DNA from 4 places in the Paenibacillus sp. FSL H3-0329 genome. Region 4 is predicted to be linked to each of the others. Evidence: riboswitches for the same ligand, from Rfam matches in the RefSeq annotation. Region 4 holds a riboswitch; each other region holds the start of a gene.
The links. A riboswitch is a leader RNA that binds a small molecule or an ion and turns the genes downstream of it on or off. The one in region 4 is predicted to bind cyclic di-AMP.

Region 1: linked by a shared signal. The riboswitch ahead of NSQ66_RS10950 (KamA family radical SAM protein) and the one ahead of NSQ66_RS00190 (3D domain-containing protein) in region 4 are both predicted to bind cyclic di-AMP.
Region 2: linked by a shared signal. The riboswitch ahead of NSQ66_RS16270 (APC family permease) and the one ahead of NSQ66_RS00190 (3D domain-containing protein) in region 4 are both predicted to bind cyclic di-AMP.
Region 3: linked by a shared signal. The riboswitch ahead of NSQ66_RS02605 (hypothetical protein) and the one ahead of NSQ66_RS00190 (3D domain-containing protein) in region 4 are both predicted to bind cyclic di-AMP.

What each region holds. Positions count from the first base shown of each region.
Region 1 covers NZ_CP150150.1:2,546,019-2,550,602, reverse strand. The annotation lists gene NSQ66_RS10955 (AraC family transcriptional regulator) at 30-1,697, shown strand; cyclic di-AMP (ydaO/yuaA leader) riboswitch at 1,746-1,887, shown strand; gene NSQ66_RS10950 (KamA family radical SAM protein) at 2,028-3,194, shown strand; gene NSQ66_RS10945 (YafY family protein) at 3,337-4,248, shown strand; gene NSQ66_RS10940 (DinB family protein) at 4,331-4,584, shown strand, end outside.
Region 2 covers NZ_CP150150.1:3,707,165-3,711,748, forward strand. The annotation lists gene NSQ66_RS16265 (iron-hydroxamate ABC transporter substrate-binding protein) at 1-793, opposite strand, end outside; gene NSQ66_RS16270 (APC family permease) at 997-2,814, opposite strand; cyclic di-AMP (ydaO/yuaA leader) riboswitch at 2,939-3,098, opposite strand; gene NSQ66_RS16275 (disulfide oxidoreductase) at 3,293-3,757, opposite strand; gene NSQ66_RS16280 (DsbA family protein) at 3,754-4,506, opposite strand.
Region 3 covers NZ_CP150150.1:580,584-585,167, reverse strand. The annotation lists gene kdpA (potassium-transporting ATPase subunit KdpA) at 1-1,624, opposite strand, end outside; gene NSQ66_RS02605 (hypothetical protein) at 1,841-2,332, opposite strand; cyclic di-AMP (ydaO/yuaA leader) riboswitch at 2,510-2,699, opposite strand; cyclic di-AMP (ydaO/yuaA leader) riboswitch at 3,119-3,283, shown strand; gene NSQ66_RS02600 (hypothetical protein) at 3,352-3,906, shown strand; gene NSQ66_RS02595 (hypothetical protein) at 3,921-4,442, shown strand; gene NSQ66_RS02590 (hypothetical protein) at 4,483-4,584, shown strand, end outside.
Region 4 covers NZ_CP150150.1:40,765-45,348, reverse strand. The annotation lists gene rsmA (16S rRNA (adenine(1518)-N(6)/adenine(1519)-N(6))-dimethyltransferase RsmA) at 20-904, opposite strand; gene rnmV (ribonuclease M5) at 901-1,452, opposite strand; gene NSQ66_RS00190 (3D domain-containing protein) at 1,629-2,795, opposite strand; cyclic di-AMP (ydaO/yuaA leader) riboswitch at 3,081-3,310, opposite strand; gene NSQ66_RS00185 (TatD family hydrolase) at 3,509-4,279, opposite strand; gene NSQ66_RS00180 (HD domain-containing protein) at 4,331-4,584, opposite strand, start outside.

The DNA of each region.
Region 1 (4,584 bases), 2.5 Mb from region 4:
TTCTCACCAAATGAACGGAGGCTGAACCCATGCTGCATACATCATCGTCCTGCCCCCCACTCCACTCTCTGTTATTTCAGCTAAACGAGGCCGAACTGATGATTCAAGCTGCCGATTCAAGCTCTATAACGCGTACAACCCAGGACTATACCCTTCTCATATTTACTGGAGGGAACGGACAATTGAACCTCGATGATCAAAGCGTGATACTAAGTACGGATAAATGTTATCTACTATCTCCTGGAATCTCCTATAGTACGAACAACCAGGAGCTGACGTTGTATTATTACCTCATCACCTTTACAGCAATTTATACAACCAAGCATCCTAAACGATATTCTGGAGAGCTGCTTTCCGGCAGACGGGAGTTAATTGTGCACCCGTTCACCAAGGTAATCCGACTAGTCGAAGAGCTGCTCATGAACAGGAATAATACCGATGATGTACAACAATTCAAGCGACAATTAAAATTCCAAGAATTGCTGCTGCTACTTTTTGAGCATAATTACCCTTCCAAACACCTGCCAAGTCCTACGGAATCCGTAGAAAAGACCATAACATTCATTCAGGAGCATTATACAGAGAGTATCACCGTGAAGCAGTTGGCTGAACGGGCGGGGATATCGATCTGGCAGTATACACCGATCTTTCAACAGCTTACGGGTAAAAAGCCGCTTGAATACCTGACGGATCTGCGTATTAATCATTCCAAACGATTCCTGCAGGAATCGACTGAACCACTGCGGGAAATCGCCAGACTGGTCGGCTTCTCGGATGAATACTATTTCAGCCGCCGCTTTCGGCAAAAAACAGGAGTTACACCCGGACAATATGCACATCAGCAAGGTCGTAAGCTTACCGTCAAGGATTGGACGGGTCATGAGGTGGAAATTCCTGAACGAGCGAAACGTATTGTCTATCATGGCGAGACACTTGGCGACCTTCTCGCGTTAGGTGTAAAGCCTATCGGTGGAGATGAAGCATTCGCCCGGAACAGCGTCTATAAACATCGACTTAAGAAGCTCGCCAACGTCGGGTTTCCACTGGACCCGCAGTTGACCGCTTCCCTAAACCCAGATTTGATCATTTTGGCAAATAGTGATGAAAGAGCCTACAGAGCAGTTTCTGGTATCGCTCCGACACTCACCTTTGATTCATTTGCGCCTCTCGACAACCGAATGCGGACATTAGGCAGTTGGCTAGGTAAACAGCGCGAAGCGGAAGCATGGCTGGAGTCATTCACAATCAAAAACGCAGCCATGTGGCAGCAGCTTTACTCGACAACTCTCCAAGTTGGAGAAACCGCCTCTGCTTTGGTCTATGATCATGGAGATCATCTATATGCTATGGGAATGTCCGGATTCTCCACTGCGCTTTATGCCCCATGTGGTTTACAACCGACCGAAGAGATTCAGGCCATATTGGACGAAGAGTTAGGGTTCGCCGAAGTGGATCCAACACGACTGCCTGCCTACGCCGGAGATCATATCTTCATGTTCATTCCGGAACGCAAAGACTCGCGAGCTGCAATGGAACGACTACTAGACAGTTCACTTTGGAACAGTCTCCCGGCAGTACGTCAGGGACATGTTTATCTGCTCGACGGAAGCAAATGGAACTCCAGTGATGCGTTAACCCGGGAGAAGCTGCTAACGTTGTTGCCTAAACTACTCGGCGGAAGTAGCGCTAGCAATTGAAGGTGAATCTAGGATTCTCTTTTGACTTTTCAAAACTTCATAGGGTATACTTTATCTACGCTTAATTTCCAACTTTTACAGTTGAAAAGCGGGGGAACCAGTTAATTGGGGCGAATCATTGAGCATTAGAATGTAGGGTACCATCTTACCCGAGTCCGTCAGCTAACCTCGTCAGCAGTGGATGGGTCTGCTTTTCATGTTATTTACATAACCAGAGACCCTTGCTAAGGGTCTCTTTTTGTGCTTTTTTTGGACCCTGCTGGCAGTAGATTGGCCTTTGACACTAAGGCTCCCTCATTTCTCACACTACGAGACAAAGGAGAGATGTACGTGCAAAAGGTAAAGTACTTCACGGATATTAACAAAATAGCTATGTTGTCTGAGCTGGAAAAAGAGAATCTGAAAGAAATTACAGAAAAATTTGTTTTTCGTGTAAATGACTACTATCTGTCTTTGATTAACTGGGATGATCCAGAAGATCCCATCCGTAAGCTGGTTATTCCTAACGAAGGTGAACTGCTGGAGTATGGGCGCTGGGACGCCTCCGATGAGGACACGAATTATGTGGTACCTGGTTGTCAGCACAAGTATAGAACCACTGCACTACTGATTGTATCCGAGGTCTGCGGGGCTTATTGCCGCTACTGTTTCCGTAAGCGTCTGTTTCGAAATGACGTGAAAGAGGCGATGGCTGATGTCTCTCCGGGCTTGGAGTATATCGCAAAGAATCCGGAGATTAACAACGTACTTCTTACGGGCGGGGACAGTTTAATTCTCTCCACACCGAAGCTAAGATCCATTATTGAAAATCTAAGAAGCATTGAGCATGTTAAAATCATTAGACTAGGTTCGAAGATACCCGTATTTAATCCGATGCGGATCTCTGAAGACGAAGAGCTGCTGGAGCTGATTCGTACTTACTCTACCGAAGACAAACGAATCTATGTTATGGCGCACATCAATCATCCTCGTGAAATCACACCTGAAGCCAAAAAAGCATTTAAAGCTCTCCACAACGCAGGGGCAATTGTCGTAAATCAGACTCCCATCCTCAAAGGCATCAACGATGATCCCATTATTTTAGGGGAACTACTGGACCGACTTTCATGGGCTGGCGTTACACCCTACTACTTCTTTGTGAACCGGCCCGTTGCCGGAAACCGGGATTTCGTATTACCGCTCGAGCAAGTCTATCAAATTGTAGAAGAAGCCAAAGCTAGAACCTCAGGACTTGGCAAAAGAGTACGCTTATCCATGAGCCACACCTCAGGAAAAATAGAAATTCTCGCCATTGATAACGGGAAAGCCTATCTCAAATACCATCAATCCAGAGATCAGGAATACGGAAAATTCATGATTCTAGATTGTCCAAAGGACGCCGAATGGTTCGATGACCTGCCTGGGAATGAGCAATATTGGACCCCACCTGTGAAAAAAAACGATGCTATTATTTCTGTTAATCATTTATCAGAGCCTGCGGATTTAATCTATAAATAAATTAATCGGCTCTGTCAGACTCTGTCATAGGATATTACTTCATCACCAACAACAAAACTCCTCCCTCCCAAAATTAGCCCGAAAAAATCTATGATATAATCACGCTGTAACACGAAATGGACTAATGGGTGGGAATGCACACATGAAATTGGAACGATTGATTTCTATGATCTACAAGCTATTGAACCACGAAGTTTTATCTGCCTCCAAGCTGGCTGAAGAGTTTCAGGTTTCCCAGCGAACGATCTATAGGGATATCGATGTGATTTGTGCCGCTGGTATCCCGGTCGTATCATATCAGGGAACTAAAGGTGGATATGGCATCATGGACGGATATAAAATGGATAAAAGCCTGCTCCGTTCGTATGATGTCACTTCTCTGATTACTGTACTTAACAGTCTTTCTTCCGTGTTTGAAGATGAACATACGCAAAGAACCATTGAACGGCTGCAAACGATTGGAACGGAGCCACAGACCTCTAGTCTCGCGGTGGATCTTGAAACCCGGCGTACGGATCCTGACGCACTTCCTCTTTTACGTGCGGCTATAGCGGAACGAAATGTTGTCCGTTTTGATTACATCAGTGTAAAAAATGAACGTACAACCCGTGAAATGGAACCAGTAAAGCTTCATTTTAAATATAGCAACTGGTACATCTATGGTTATTGCCGGGCACGGCAGGATTATCGGGAGTTTCGTCTTTCCCGGATGCTGAATTTGTTCCTGACGCAGGATACCTTTCAATCACAACATGAAGTACCCAAAGAGGCTGGCTGTTCAAACAGGGTAGATCAGGTGGAGGAAATAGTAATCCGGGTGGGCCCTGAGGCTTTGGCAGAAGCTTTGGATCAGTTTCATCAAGTCGACAAGGAATTTCATTCTGATAAAAGCATGACGATGCGAATTCCTGTGTATAAGCCATTGGAAGCTTGTTGGCTTTGGTCCATTCTGCTGAGTTTCGGCAGCGGGGCCGAAGTCCTCGAACCCCCTGCATTGCGAGGTATTTTAAAAGAGCAGCTTCAAAACACACTCAAACTTTATGAAGAAGTATGACAGTCTGATGTCATACTTCTTCTTTTATATTAACAACAGTAACAAAAACAAATCCATGACAATTCAAAAGGAGACAATACGAATGACAAATTATCCAGTAGAAATGTTTAAATACCACACATGGGGAAACCAAACTATCCTGGGGAGAATCAAGGAACTCCCGGCTTCTGTGCTAAGTCAAGAAGTGAACAGCTCATTTCCCACCATCGCTCATGCCCTTAGCCATATCTATGCGGTTGATACGATGTGGTATCTTGTTTTAACAGGCACTGCTATGCCTGAGGCTTTTCAACAAAGTATCCCGCTAAATTTGAGCATTCTAGATTCTGTGGATGA
Region 2 (4,584 bases), 3.2 Mb from region 4:
CTAGCGAGATTGGATTCCAAGTTGCTCTTGTTCCTACTGGGATCTCTGTTACTAAGTTAGGAAGCTTTACGCCAAGGTCTGTATATAATACAGCACCACTGCTGCGGGTTTCGTCTACAATATAGAAGTTTTTTTGCACCAACCATAGAATAGCCGCGGACTCTTGTCCAATAGCTCCTGCAAGCTGTTCTTTCGCAGCCGCTGCTTTAACATCATAATCTTTAATGGCTTTTTCTGCTTCAGAGGTTTTGTTCAAAATCTCACCAATCTTGAGCAAAGATTTGCGCCAATCTTGATTTAGTTCATCCCCAATTACATAAGTGGGTGCAATCTTATTCAACTGATCGTAAATCCCGTTCTGAACAGAAGACTCCGATGGGATGATAATAAGATCCGGAGCAAAGCTGGTTACAGCCTCTAACGGAAGATCGTAACTAATTGTAGGAACATCCTTCAATTCAGTGGCCAGATAATCCTGAACGCCATTTGTAACTGACCATTGAGCTACTGGAGTCACACCCAGAGTTACCAATGAGTCTTCCAAATATGAACCCAGGACGCGCTGTGGATTAGCCGGAATCGTTACTTCATGGCCCATTGCATCTGTTAATGTCTTAGGAGCAGCAGGTGCCTCTGTAGATTCTGCTGTAGGAGCTGTTGTAGGCGCTGTTCCTGCATTTGATGAACTTTCAGCATTATTATTACCACAAGCGGAAAGTAATAGCGTCATCACTATTAGTCCGCTCATTGTCACTTTCATGCTTCCTGATCTTTTTCTGTTAAGCCAAAACATTAAAAACCCTCCTATATGTAACTGCTTTGATATTCAAAGGTGACCTTTACCTCTGCTTCACTTTTAAATGATATTGATTCTCATTCTCTGTGTCAACATATAAATTTCAAATTCTGTGGATTTGCAACAATTTCCTTCATATAAAATACAAAAGAGGTTATATTCCGAACGTTCCGGATATAACCTCATCTTTAATCTTCTACTTATTTATTTAAATGATAAGGGACAGTCGCTACTACAACGTCCTTTTGATTCATTAGATACGAGCGGATTAAAAAGCTGGTCTGATTATGAAGCACGGCTTGCCACCAATGTTTGGTAATAAACTGTGGAATCAGAATCGTGATGTGATCCGTCGCAGCTGTCTTCCACTCAACCGTATCGATAAACTTCACTAACGGACGAATGATACTACGATATCTGGAGCGAAGTACAATCAGGCGTACGCCTGGATTCCATTCCTCCCACCGTTGCTCCATCTTATGAATGTCTTCTTCATCAAAGCCTACATACACAGCAACAACATTATCTGTTAGAGACTTCGCATAGCTGATGGAATGTAATACAGCACGTGTAACCCCTGCAACAGGAACAACTACAGTACTTCCTTTAATTATAGGTTTATCAGTAGCCGGACATATACGCAGTTGATCCGCAGTGTTCAAATAGTGCTTATGAATACGGTGGAACACGAACATTACAGCAGGTAAGAAAATGAATGCCATCCATACGCTTGAGAATTTAGTAATAATAAATATAAGCGTAATCGTCAATGTAGTCAGCATACCGATGGTATTTACAACAAATCTTTTCACCCATCCAGCAGGTCTTGTTTTGATCCAATGCACCATCATCCCCAGTTGGGATAAGGTAAAAGGAATGAACACGCCTACCGCATAAAGTGGAATCAAACCTTCCGTATTCCCATGGAATGCAGCCACAAGTATGATAGACATAACTCCTAGAAAAATAATGCCGTTTGAGAAGCCCAGGCGGTCACCACGGACCATAAATGCGTGTGGCAGATATTTATCTTTTGCAAACATAAAGGCAAGCAGCGGAAACGCTGAATATGCTGTATTAGCTGCCAAGAACAAAATCACTGCTGTAATCCCTTGAATGAAAAAGTACAATCCGCCACGGCCAAAGGTCGATTCAGCGATCTGAGAGACAACCGTAGCCTTTTCATCTGGCACAATACCATACCAATACGCCAGCACAGTGATTCCGGTAAACATAAAGCCAAGGATAAGTCCCATGATCATTAGCGTCTTGGCTGCATTCTTCTCAGCCGGTGCTTTAAAGTTTGGGATCGCATTAGATACGGCCTCAACCCCCGTTAGGGCTGAACAACCAGAGCTAAACGCTTTTAATAGTAGAAACAAACTTACATTAGATACGGCGCTGCCTATTTCAGGAACATTCGCATGCGCGCCACCCATTGCATATTTAACGATACCGGAGATAATCAGAACAACAATCGAAACCACAAACAAATACACTGGAATTGCGATGAACGAAGCCGATTCAGTCACTCCGCGAAGATTAATGATTGTTAATAGAACGATAACAGATACAGCGATGAGAACAGTATGATTATGAAGACTTGGAAAAGCCGATGTGATCGCATCCGTCCCTGCCGAGGCACTAACCGCTACGGTAAGAATGTAATCCACCAATAATGAACCCCCAGCGAGCAGCCCTGTCGGAATACCAAGATTGCTCTTGGCTACGATATAAGCTCCGCCTCCTTGCGGATAAGCAAAAATCGTCTGCCGATAGGATAAAATCAGGATGGCCAGCAGGCCCAATACGGCTAATGCAATTGGCAGGGAATACCAGATGGCAGTAAACCCGGCAGCCACCAGTACAATCAGTATTTGTTCCGTTCCGTAGGCTACAGACGAGAGCGCATCAGAAGACAGGACAGCCAGTGCTTTAACCTTGGATAACTTTTCATGATCGAGTTCATTCGACTTCATCGGACGTCCGATCAATAGTCGTTTTACCTTGCTTACCATGGTGGATACAGTTCCTTTCTTTGGGAGCTGAAACGGAATTTCCGTGCGCTGTTTTCATCGGTGGATTTCATAAATGCAGACACAAAAATAAGCATACGGAAATGATCCGCATGCTTATGCATGGTCATTTTCCCACCTTGCTTACGAGGTTAGCTGGCGGATTCGGGCTGTGGTTATAGCCCTACGGTACAGGTCTGTTCGACCCGGTTCCGATTCACCCCATTGGCATGAATGCCAAGTTTGGTTCCCCCGTTTTTCCTAAGAAAATTCAGCGCATATTCAACTTCTCACAAGGTCTAATATTAGTCTACAAAGTGCCTACAGTAAAGCGTTGAAAAAAATGAAAAAAGAATGAAAAAACATCCAATAAGCTCAAATATAGCGTCTTATTGGATGCTCTCTTTCATTATCTTCAATTATCCCTCTAGCCCGTGATTTTAATACCTTTTCAGCTTTTTTGTAACTTCCAAAGCGAAAACTAAAATCCTAAGCTCTCCTCTGCATCTACTTCAATCATTTCTTCTTCCTTACGTCCATACCAAAGAAGGAGACTAATTAGAGCAAAAGCGATTAAAGCTAACAAAGGAATCGTAATAAATCCGAAGTAGTTCAAGTAATCTTTATTACAAGGAACACCAATTGTACAAGGTAGAACTTTACTTAACGCTGGAATCTTCTGTTCCGCATAATGATAGATTGAGATACTGCCACCAATCAAACTTAATGGAAGCACATAAGGAATGATGCGCTTATCTCCACGGAAAGTGGCAATTCCCAACAAAAATAACTGCGGATACATAAAAATCCGCTGAAACCAGCAAAGCTTACAAGGTTCATATTTCAAGACTTCACTTAAATACAAGCTACCAGCTACAGCAACCAAAGAGACAAACCAGGCCAGATAGAGGCAGTTACGCTTGCAAAAAGATAGGAATTTTGTCACTTTGCCTCCACTGCTTTTGCGGCGGTGTTAATTTCAGATGTAATCGCTTCAATATCGAAAGGTTCAGCCGTTTTCACCCCATTAATGTAGAGCGAAGGCGTAGTTGTCACGCCTGCGTCAGTTGCCAACTGAATGTCTTTCTTCAGCTCATCTGCATAAGTTTTCTCTTGGATGTCTTTACGCAACAGATCGTAATCGATCGCTAATTTCTCTTTTTCAGCAAGGCTTATCAAGAAATCCTCAGTGGCCCATTCGTCGCTCTCATCCCCTTGCTGCGCATATACAGCATCATAGAACTTCCAGAATTCATCCTTATTCTGATGGTATACAGACAATGCAGCTAGTGAAGCTGTCTCAGAGTCAGGACCAACGAAAGCCATATTTACAAAGTAAAGAGCTGCTTTTCCCTCGTTGACAAAATCTTGAACAATTTTCGGTTTCATGGAGCCAGCAAACTGGGAACAAGCTGGACATTTGAAATCGCCAAATTCAACAAGCTTAACAGGTGCATCCTCATTACCAATCCTAGGTAGCTCACTGTAATTGAATTCTACCGGTTCTCCTGTAGAGACATTCTTTGCTGCATCTTTCGAAGCTAACATAAACAATCCAACAAAAATGATAACTACTACAGCTATTGAACTAATAACTAAAATTCTCGTTTTCTGCTTCTGTTGCTCCTGTTCTACCCGTCGTTTCTCTTGTTTGCTCAACTGGGGAACATTTGGACTTTTTTTAGGTTTACTCAAGGAGAATTCCTTTCTGTCCTCTAGGGACTAATGTAGTTTTTATCATATACATTTAAAATTATATAATTATTAATCTCT
Region 3 (4,584 bases), 540 kb from region 4:
ACGTCAGCGCACCGATAATCACTACCGTACCAATCAGAATTCCGGTGAACAGACCATTGTCTGTGCGGAATGTGCCAATCGTCTCAGGAACCGGCTTCTTCTGGATCAGTGAACCTGCAACTGCCAGCATTGCGATTATAGAGACATAACGGCCAAGCAGCATTACGATCCCGGTTGTAACATTCCAAAAGGTGGTATTGTCCGCAAGCCCTTCAAATCCTGAACCATTGTTCGCGGCAGAAGAGACATATTCATATAACACTTGGCTAAGTCCATGGAATCCGGGATTCGTGATGGAACCGTTGCCCAAGTCCGTTAAGAACGCACCTGCTGTTGGTACAAGGATAATGAACGGATGCACAAGGATAGCAATCGCAATCAGCTTCATCTCCTTGGCTTCTATCTTTCGCCCGAGAAACTCTGGTGTTCTGCCAACCATTAGTCCACATAAGAAGACGCCCATGATGGCATACATCAGCATATTGATTAGTCCTACACCTTTTCCCCCGAAGACGTTATTGAGCATCATTAGGGCCAGAGGGGTAATGCCACCCAGCGGTGTCAGCGTATCATGCATATTGTTAACACTACCTGTCGTAGCTGCCGTTGTTACCGAAGTGAACAGAGAAGATTGCGGGATCCCAAAACGTACCTCTTTACCTTCCATGCTGCCTTGCGAAGACTCGATCCCCAGCGCATTAATAGCGGGATTCCCTTTAGTTTCCGCATAATAATTCAGCCCCAGCAGCAGAACGAACAAGGTCATCATTGCTGTGAAAATCACCCAGCCCTGACGTTTGTTCTTAGCGAACAACCCGTACATATATGGCAAAGAGGCTGGCAACATCCACATAGAGAGAATCTCCAGAACGTTCGTAAGTGGATTAGGGTTCTCAAAAGGATGCGCTGAATTGGCTCCGAAGAAGCCGCCACCATTCGTACCTAAGTGTTTAATTGACTCCAAAGAAGCGACTGGACCGATAGCGATTTGTTGCGTCTGCCCTTCGAGTGTAGTGACCTCAAGCGATGGCTTGAGCGTTTGTGGCACATGCAATCCTACCAGCACCAATGAAACTAGCAGAGCTAATGGAATGAATACACGAATATGTGCTTTTACGAAGTCCTCAAAAAAATTTCCGACTGATTTCTGTCCTGTAATCCCTCTGACAAAAGCAACCGCAACAGAAAATCCGCTCGCTGCAGACGTGAACATCATCATCGTGATGACTGCCATTTGTGAAAAATACGATAGTCCCGTCTCCCCGCTATAATGCTGCAGGTTCGTATTGGTCATAAAGCTGATCACCGTATTAAATGAAAGCGTCTGTTCCATATCGGCAATTCCATTCGGGTTCAGCGGCAATCCCCGCTGTAATCTTAGAAAAATATAACTGAAAGCAACCAGTACGATATTAGTTAAAACAAAGCTGAGTGCATACTTCTTCCAGGACATTCCGTCCCGTTTTTTCAGGCCGATCAGCTTATAAATACCTTTCTCTGTGCCTGCAAACCAGCGATCCGTACGATTCGGTTCGTTAGAAAATACATGATATAAATACGTCCCCATCGGCTTGACCAACAAGATGAGAATTACAATTACGACGACTATTTGCAAAATGCCCATGAATGCCCCTCCTTAAAATTTCTCAGGATGAATCAACGCGTAAACCAGATATATAAACAACAGTAGGGTAACAGCGATTACTAGAATCACAGCTTATCCCTCCCCGTATCCTCAACTACACCTGCGCACCAGCGCATAAAGCCATAAAATAACCCGTAAATTACAGCTAACGAAGCCACCATATACAGATCCATCATATCTTCCGCACTCCTTCCATTATCCTTGATGAGGTGATCTATCGATTAGAAAATCAGCATCACCACTATGGGAATAGATTACATAGCTCGCACCAAGTCTTTTATAGACCAATCTAGGATTTATAGAACTTGTAATCACAAAAATTGGCTGTGTCGTCCAGGTACGGCACATCTGAATATAGCGGCAGCAAAGCGGAAAGCTGCTCTCAAACAGATATACCCTGCCTACCGGGAACGATGGGCGAAACCAAGTGCTCTGATGGCGGGTATCCACTAGAATAACCTGCTCGATTCCGAGCTCCTCTAGTAAAGCTTTCTCAGCCAGATTGTTGGTTAATCCCGCCATCTTAATACCCCTGAACTTCAGAAGTTTAATGAAATGTTCTCCCGCCTTTGTAGGCGCACATACAAGCACATATTCATTCTGATCCGTCATCTCTTTTTTCTCCTCCTGCTCATTTACAACAAGGAGGCAACGAAAATCTCCGAAAGGATGTTGACCTATCGTCATTTTCGGGCACAACCTAAAGCTCGGTTGTGTCACGTCATTAGACGCTGCCTTACAAATACCGCTAATGATGAATTTAGCGACCTCTTGGGGGAGGCCTCCATAAATGCTTTGCTTCTAAGAGCACAGCAAAAAGCCACAAAGGATCTCCTCTGTGGCTCGCTAGCGGTCACATTGCACTCATCCTCTCTCCATACGCTTACGAGGTTAGCTGTCGGATTCGGGCGGTGAGAGTCGCCCTACCTGTATAGATGCGAGCTCACTCGCACCCTCTACAGGATTCACCCCATAATCAGCTTCCGACTCTCACATCGGCTGCCGATTGTTGGTTCCCCCGCTTTCCTTATCGGAAATTAAGCGGATCAAATATTCGATTGTCGTTGAAACAGGAGTAATCATACTCTTATGCACGAAGACTTGTAAAACCTGAATGATGCCAAAATAATGCAAATTAAAAACTATTTTCCCATTAGATAGCGCTTACTTGATATCTAATCTCTCTATATCTCTTGTTTACTCGAGTTTCGAGCGTTTAATCGCTATCTATAACCCATGTGATTTTATTCACCTTTTTAGAGCGAAAATACTGCAAATTCCCTTTATAGGTAGAAACGCAAGAAGCTGAGGTTGAGCGAGAAAGAGGCGCGATAACACGCCATAAATACCTATTTACCTCGTTTTTCAGTCGTAGTCGGCAGGATATGGTTAAAATCGCTCTAAAAGAACATTTTCCGTTTTTTACAGAAAATCTTGAAAAGAGTATGATTCGGGTTGAATCTAATTCATGAAAAACAATCAACGCTGAGTTCCTGCATTCGCAGGGAACGGGGGAACCATCAGGCCACCTGGCCTACTTGGGGTGAATCCAAAGGAGACTGCGTAAGTCTCAATAGGTAGGGCGACTCTCACCGTCCGAATCCGACAGCTAACCTCGTAAGCGTAAAGAGAGAGACCCTTGATCCGCCACGCTTTGGCCCAGGTATATCTGCCTGTAATCCAAAACCGCAGCAGAGGTCCTCCTCTTGCTGCGGTTTTTGCGTTACCTGAGCCTATTAGGTGATAGCACGCTGGATGGGGTGAATGTTTTGAAGCACTATTATTTAGGGATACATCAAGGGCTGCTTGAGCCGATAAGTCTAAATTACGTTTGTTTCGGGGCCTTGTGGTTCGAAGAAAATAATCACAGGTACATTGTAGGTTATGCATTTGGCCAGAACCAGATCCAAGCCCTTCGCCAATTCAGTACACCTTCTTCTTGTAAAGACTGTTTAGACTCTAAGATTGTATATGAAATATATAAAAAAATTCGAGAACAACAACAGCAGCAGGATTGGTCATCGCATCAAAAACTCCCGTGGTTTACAGCCTTCAAGGAGCCTTGGAAAGATGTAAGCGCCGGTTGGTATGTCTTGAGATCCCGCAGCACCTTTCCCTTACATCTATCTGTTATACGGAAAGAGAAGTTCCGACTATGGCTAGAGCATACCGCAGTCTGTGAGAATAAAATGGAAATGCTCGCCTGTGTAGAAAAGGCTAGTGTCACTCATCAGGTAGACTTAAAGCTTTTGGAAATCTAAGGAGGAACCCTACTATGGACCAGCGCAGACTATCCCGCATTGAAGTATTTGTATTGGATGAACCCGAGCCTATTCACTATGGAATGGAAGGGGCTGAAGGCTGCCGTTATGGTATTCTGAAGCTCACCTGTAAGGGAGGTTGCAGTTGGGGGGCTTGTCTAATCTCTGCCAACACCAAAAATTTCGATCTCATTAAATGGAGTTCTTTTTTACGGGCTATCTGTCATTGCCGTCTTGAGGAAGCGCTGGATAAGGTCCGCCGCGAAGGTTCAGATTGGGAGCAGGTTAAGCTTGAGCTAGTTCAGGGTGCTTTGCAGGATTTAAAGGCCAAGCTCCAGGGTAAATCCTTGGCTGGGCATATTCAGCAAGGGCGTCTGTACAGTGTTGCAGCTGGGGGGAGCAATTCCAGAAGTGAACGGCTCTACTACAAACCTTCCAAAGCTTTTTCCACTGCCTCCCAGCAGAAACACAGTTGCCCGGAACCAGACACCGCCGATCTTATCAATAAATCCATCTCTTACTTTTCTATATTATAGATTCAAGCAAATCTCTCATTCTGAAAGGATCGTGTTCACCATGCCTGACCCCTTACCTCCCGTGTCCACCTACAGTGCTAAATTTGCAGAGTGTGTTCAAAAGTATACTAATGAAGTCTACGTACTCAGTTCCATGTTATTA
Region 4 (4,584 bases):
AACAACCGTTTCTTATTGCTTATTCAATTCCAGCGGCTAGCAAAACACCGCTTAAGCGGGCGTATTCTTCAAGACTGAGTGTTTCTCCACGACGGGTCGGTTCAATACCCGCTTCTGCGAGTAAAGCCTCCAGCTGCTCACGTCCTTGTTCAGGGAAGTAACGAGCCTTCAGATTGTTAGCAATCGTCTTGCGGCGCTGTGTGAAAGAAGCGTGAACCACTTCAAAGAAATGCTTCTCACTCTCCACCTTTACCGGAGGATGCTCTCTAACCTTCAGACGGATAACAGCAGACTCCACATTAGGTTGAGGGATGAATACCGTACGCGGCACGATACAGACGAGCTCAGGCTCGCTGTAGTACTGCACGGCAATGCTAAGACTTCCGTATTCCTTTCCACCTGGAGATGCAGCCATACGCTCCGCAACCTCCTTCTGAATCATTACAACGATGTTATCAAGGGGAAGCTTCTCTTCAAGCAGCTTCATCAGAATCGGAGTAGTCACATAATAAGGCAGGTTAGCAACCACACTGACCTTGTTCACAGTGGTGAAATCTTCCTTGAACATTTCCTGCAAGTTCACATTGAGGACATCATCGTTACGAACCTTAACATGGGGATAAGGGGAAAGTACGTCTTTTAATATTGGAATCAGTCTACGGTCTATCTCTACGGCAGTTACAGCACCGGCTGTTAGTGCCAGACGCTCCGTCAGCGCTCCAATTCCCGGCCCGATCTCCAGCGCCCCAGAATCGCTATCTAGTCCAGCAGCGTCTACAATCTTGTCCAAAATATTTTGATCAATCAAAAAATTCTGTCCCAGGCTTTTCTTGAACTTGAATCCATAACGTTGAATAATCTCTTTGGTCCGTTTTGGAGTCGAAATTTCCTCTCTACCACTCATGAAGTAATGCCTCCCTGATCAATTTGGGCGAGAGCCCCGGCAAATTCCTCCCGCGTAATCCCAAACATCGCCAGCCGCTTGTACAGCTGTTTGCCGTTACAATATCCGATTCCAAGCAAATTACCAAGCGCCATACGTCTTTCAGCAGCCCGAGGGTGTACAAGCATTCCAGCGGCCATAAGGTCATCAATACCAATCAAAGCAGGTGCTCCTTCAAAAGAGGTATGTACGTTACGCAGCGCATGACGAATCGCCTCTGGCGATGCATTCTCTACACCGATATCCCCTTTTCGAGTTGCGTCCTTCTCCGGAATAAAAGCATGCTTGCAGCCCGGCACCTTCGCTGAAACGATTTTACGAATTCGCTCCCCAGCATGGTCCGGGTCCGTAAGAATAATAACCCCTCTGCGTTCCATAGCTAGCGCAATCTTCGCAATTACAGTCCGGTTTACAGCAGAGCCGCCTGTCTCAATCGTATCTGCTTCCACAGCACGCTTAATGGCTACGGTATCGCTTTTGCCTTCAACGACGATTAATTCCTTAATCATATTTCTTGACTCCTTCCAAAAAAAGCAAAAAGAAGAGGATTCGCTCCTCTTCTTTTGGTTAAAGAATGTATAAGTGATGAGCGGTTGCTCTGCGATCAACGAAATGATCATCCAGCGTTCCTTAACGGTTATCATCACTATAGCTTATCAAAGGATTTTTTGCAAAAGCTTCAGTTCTAGTTAAGCTCTGGTTTCACAGGTCCAATCACATATACGGTACGTGATTTACGGCCGAAATTACGAGCATGGCTCAGGGAATCATAATAGACATCCACTTTATTGCCTTTAATGGCACCGCCCGTATCCTCTGCACGGCGGAATCCAAGCCCATCGATATAAACCCACCAGCCAATAGGAATTACATTCGGATCTACTGCAATTGTACGACCTTCCGTTACGCGTGTTCCGGAGGCAGTTTTAGTACCTATTCCTGGCTCTTCTGACGAATAAGCTGTCATGGAGACGTTCTTAATCATCTTCTTGTACTCAAAGTCTACGCCAGCCTTGCTTGTGACGTTCTTAGTCTTAGCGCTAACTTTAGTCGTTTTGGAGGTAGTGCTTGATTTGGAAGTTGTTGTAGCTTTAGCAACTACAGTAGGCTTAGGAAGTGCTTTAGTACCAACGGCAATGATCTTATCTTTTGTTACCGTTTGTACTTCCTTGCCGATCATGCGCATAGAGGCCAGTTCTCCGTCTTGATAGATCTTTTCAATATGCTGAACCATGACGCCTGGTTTGCCTGCCTGTGCCACTCTAACTGTTCCCACAGTAAGGGAGGGATCTGCTGTCTTAATAACACGGAAAGGTAAGTTAGTTGTTCGCTGTACCGTTTGCTTGTTGATACGAACGATCTTAATCTCCATGTCAGCAGAGATGGTGGTGTCTAACGAAGGAAAAATCTTATCATAGCCTTCTAGGTTGATACCCAGTTTGTCAATCGCCTGACCGATAGTGTCTTCGGTCGTATATAACGTTTTTGTTGCTCCGTCCGCAGTAAGGCTAAATTTCTGCGCACGATTGATAACGACACGGTCACCGTCTTTTATTTCATCACTCAGACCTAAAGATAATTCATCATGCGGCTGCAGCGAAATTTGCTCTTTCTCCAACACATCACCAAGAAGTGCTTCTCGCGTTTCAAGTGTCTGTGTTTGCCCGTCTATTACTAAAACAAATTGTTTGTTACTTTGACCGTGTACGTACAGCAGAATTAACAGCGCGATTGCGATTGAAATCACACCTGCAAGTAAAAGTACGCGAGTATTTACTTGCTCCCACCGTAATGCGAAAGACCTGCTGGATGACTGCGAATCATGGGATACCTCTGGTTGGAATAAGCCCATTCTCTCCATCCTCCTTACATAGCCTCGTCGTCAATTTGTATATCATGAGGACTGAATTTCTTTGACGAAACTATTTGAGATTGTCACAGGATACGCACGTATTAACTTAGCGTCTCCTGCTCATGGATCGCCTGCTCGGCACAGCTACTCCCACACCTGTTATATAACAGTATGCGGGCAACATTCAGTTTATTCAAAAATAAAGAAGCCTAAAAAGAGTTCTCTTGAGGACTCTTTCGTGGCTTCTCCGATGTCAGAATACGCGGGAATGTTTGTGCACGAGGTTGCCTCTCTTACTTGCGCTTACGGGGTTAGCTGTCGGGTTCGGACGAAAGAGAGACGCCCTATTTCAGGTCACCCGCTCACGGCGGTTGCCCTTAAATTCACCCCAAAGACCACGTGAAGAAATCAAATATTGTTCTGCGGCAATTCCTAGTCGTATTCAAGATACAGGCATGCGGCAGTTCAATATTGGTTCCCCCGTTCTCCATACGGAGACTCAGCGAGACGATCCATGAATCAATGGCTGTCACAATAACAACAGCTCACATCACTGAAAAGATGATATCCTGTTTTGATGCATGTTGTAAAGGACGATTCAACCACGTTTAAGCAAATATATGGTTAAAATATTGTAATAATCAGCCGTTTTTATATTAAAAAAGTTTAATATATCGGCTATTCTCTATTTTTCACCCGTTTTACTCCTGTTTTCAGACAATCCCAAATCGTTCCAGTGCGTTCGCATACGTAATTTTAGCCAATTCTTCCCATGTTAACCCTTTAATTTCAGCCGCAGCCTCTGCTACTAACTTCACATGAGCACTCTCATTTCGCTTGCCACGGAAGGGGTGTGGAGTCAAATATGGAGCGTCTGTTTCGATCAATAATCGGTCCAATGGCGTCTGTGCAAGCACCTCTTTAGGCACTCTGGCATTTTTGAACGTTATCGGTCCTCCAAATGACAAATGAAATCCAAGGTCTAGACACATTTTTGCTGTTTCCCAGCTGCCTGAGAACGAATGCATCACGCCACCAATTTCATTTGCTTTTTCCTCCCGTAAAATCCGTACAACATCTTCATGAGCATCACGGTCATGTATACAGATTGGCATTTTTAGTTCACGGGCTAGTCCGATTTGTTTGCGGAAGACCTCCTGCTGCACATCCTTGGGAGAGGTATCCCAATAATAATCCAATCCAATCTCTCCGATGGCCACCACTTTTTCATGGCTGCAAAGAGAGGCGATCCAATCGAGGTCTCCCTCTTTCATATCAATCGCATCCTGTGGATGCCAGCCCACCGCTGCATAAATATAATCATAAGATTCAGCCAGCTTCATCGTTGAAGGGATCGTTTCCCGATTAAATCCAATATTGATCATCTTGCTAACTCCGGCCTCTACTGCACGAGCAATAACTTCCTCGCGATCCTCGTCGAATTGAGGCGCATCTAGATGTGTATGTGTGTCGAACAGATACATTTTAAAGCTCACTCCTTGTTGTTTTTATCAATAGTTCCATAAATATTTGTATTATTTTGCAAAAATCTCTGCTACAGAAGAGGGCAAGCGTGTAAGGGCTTTTTTCAGCTTATCCTGTGGGAAATATAGATGATATCTGCCACGATGAATTCCGCTTATTGAGCGCACAATATCCGATACCTCTGAAATTTCCCGCAATTGCTCATTCCGATCAAGCAGTAAAATTTGATTATTGTCGAAGGCTGCTCCTGGACGGAACACATCATAAGGCAAATCTGTCGGATAATCAATCTCTAGGTCATATT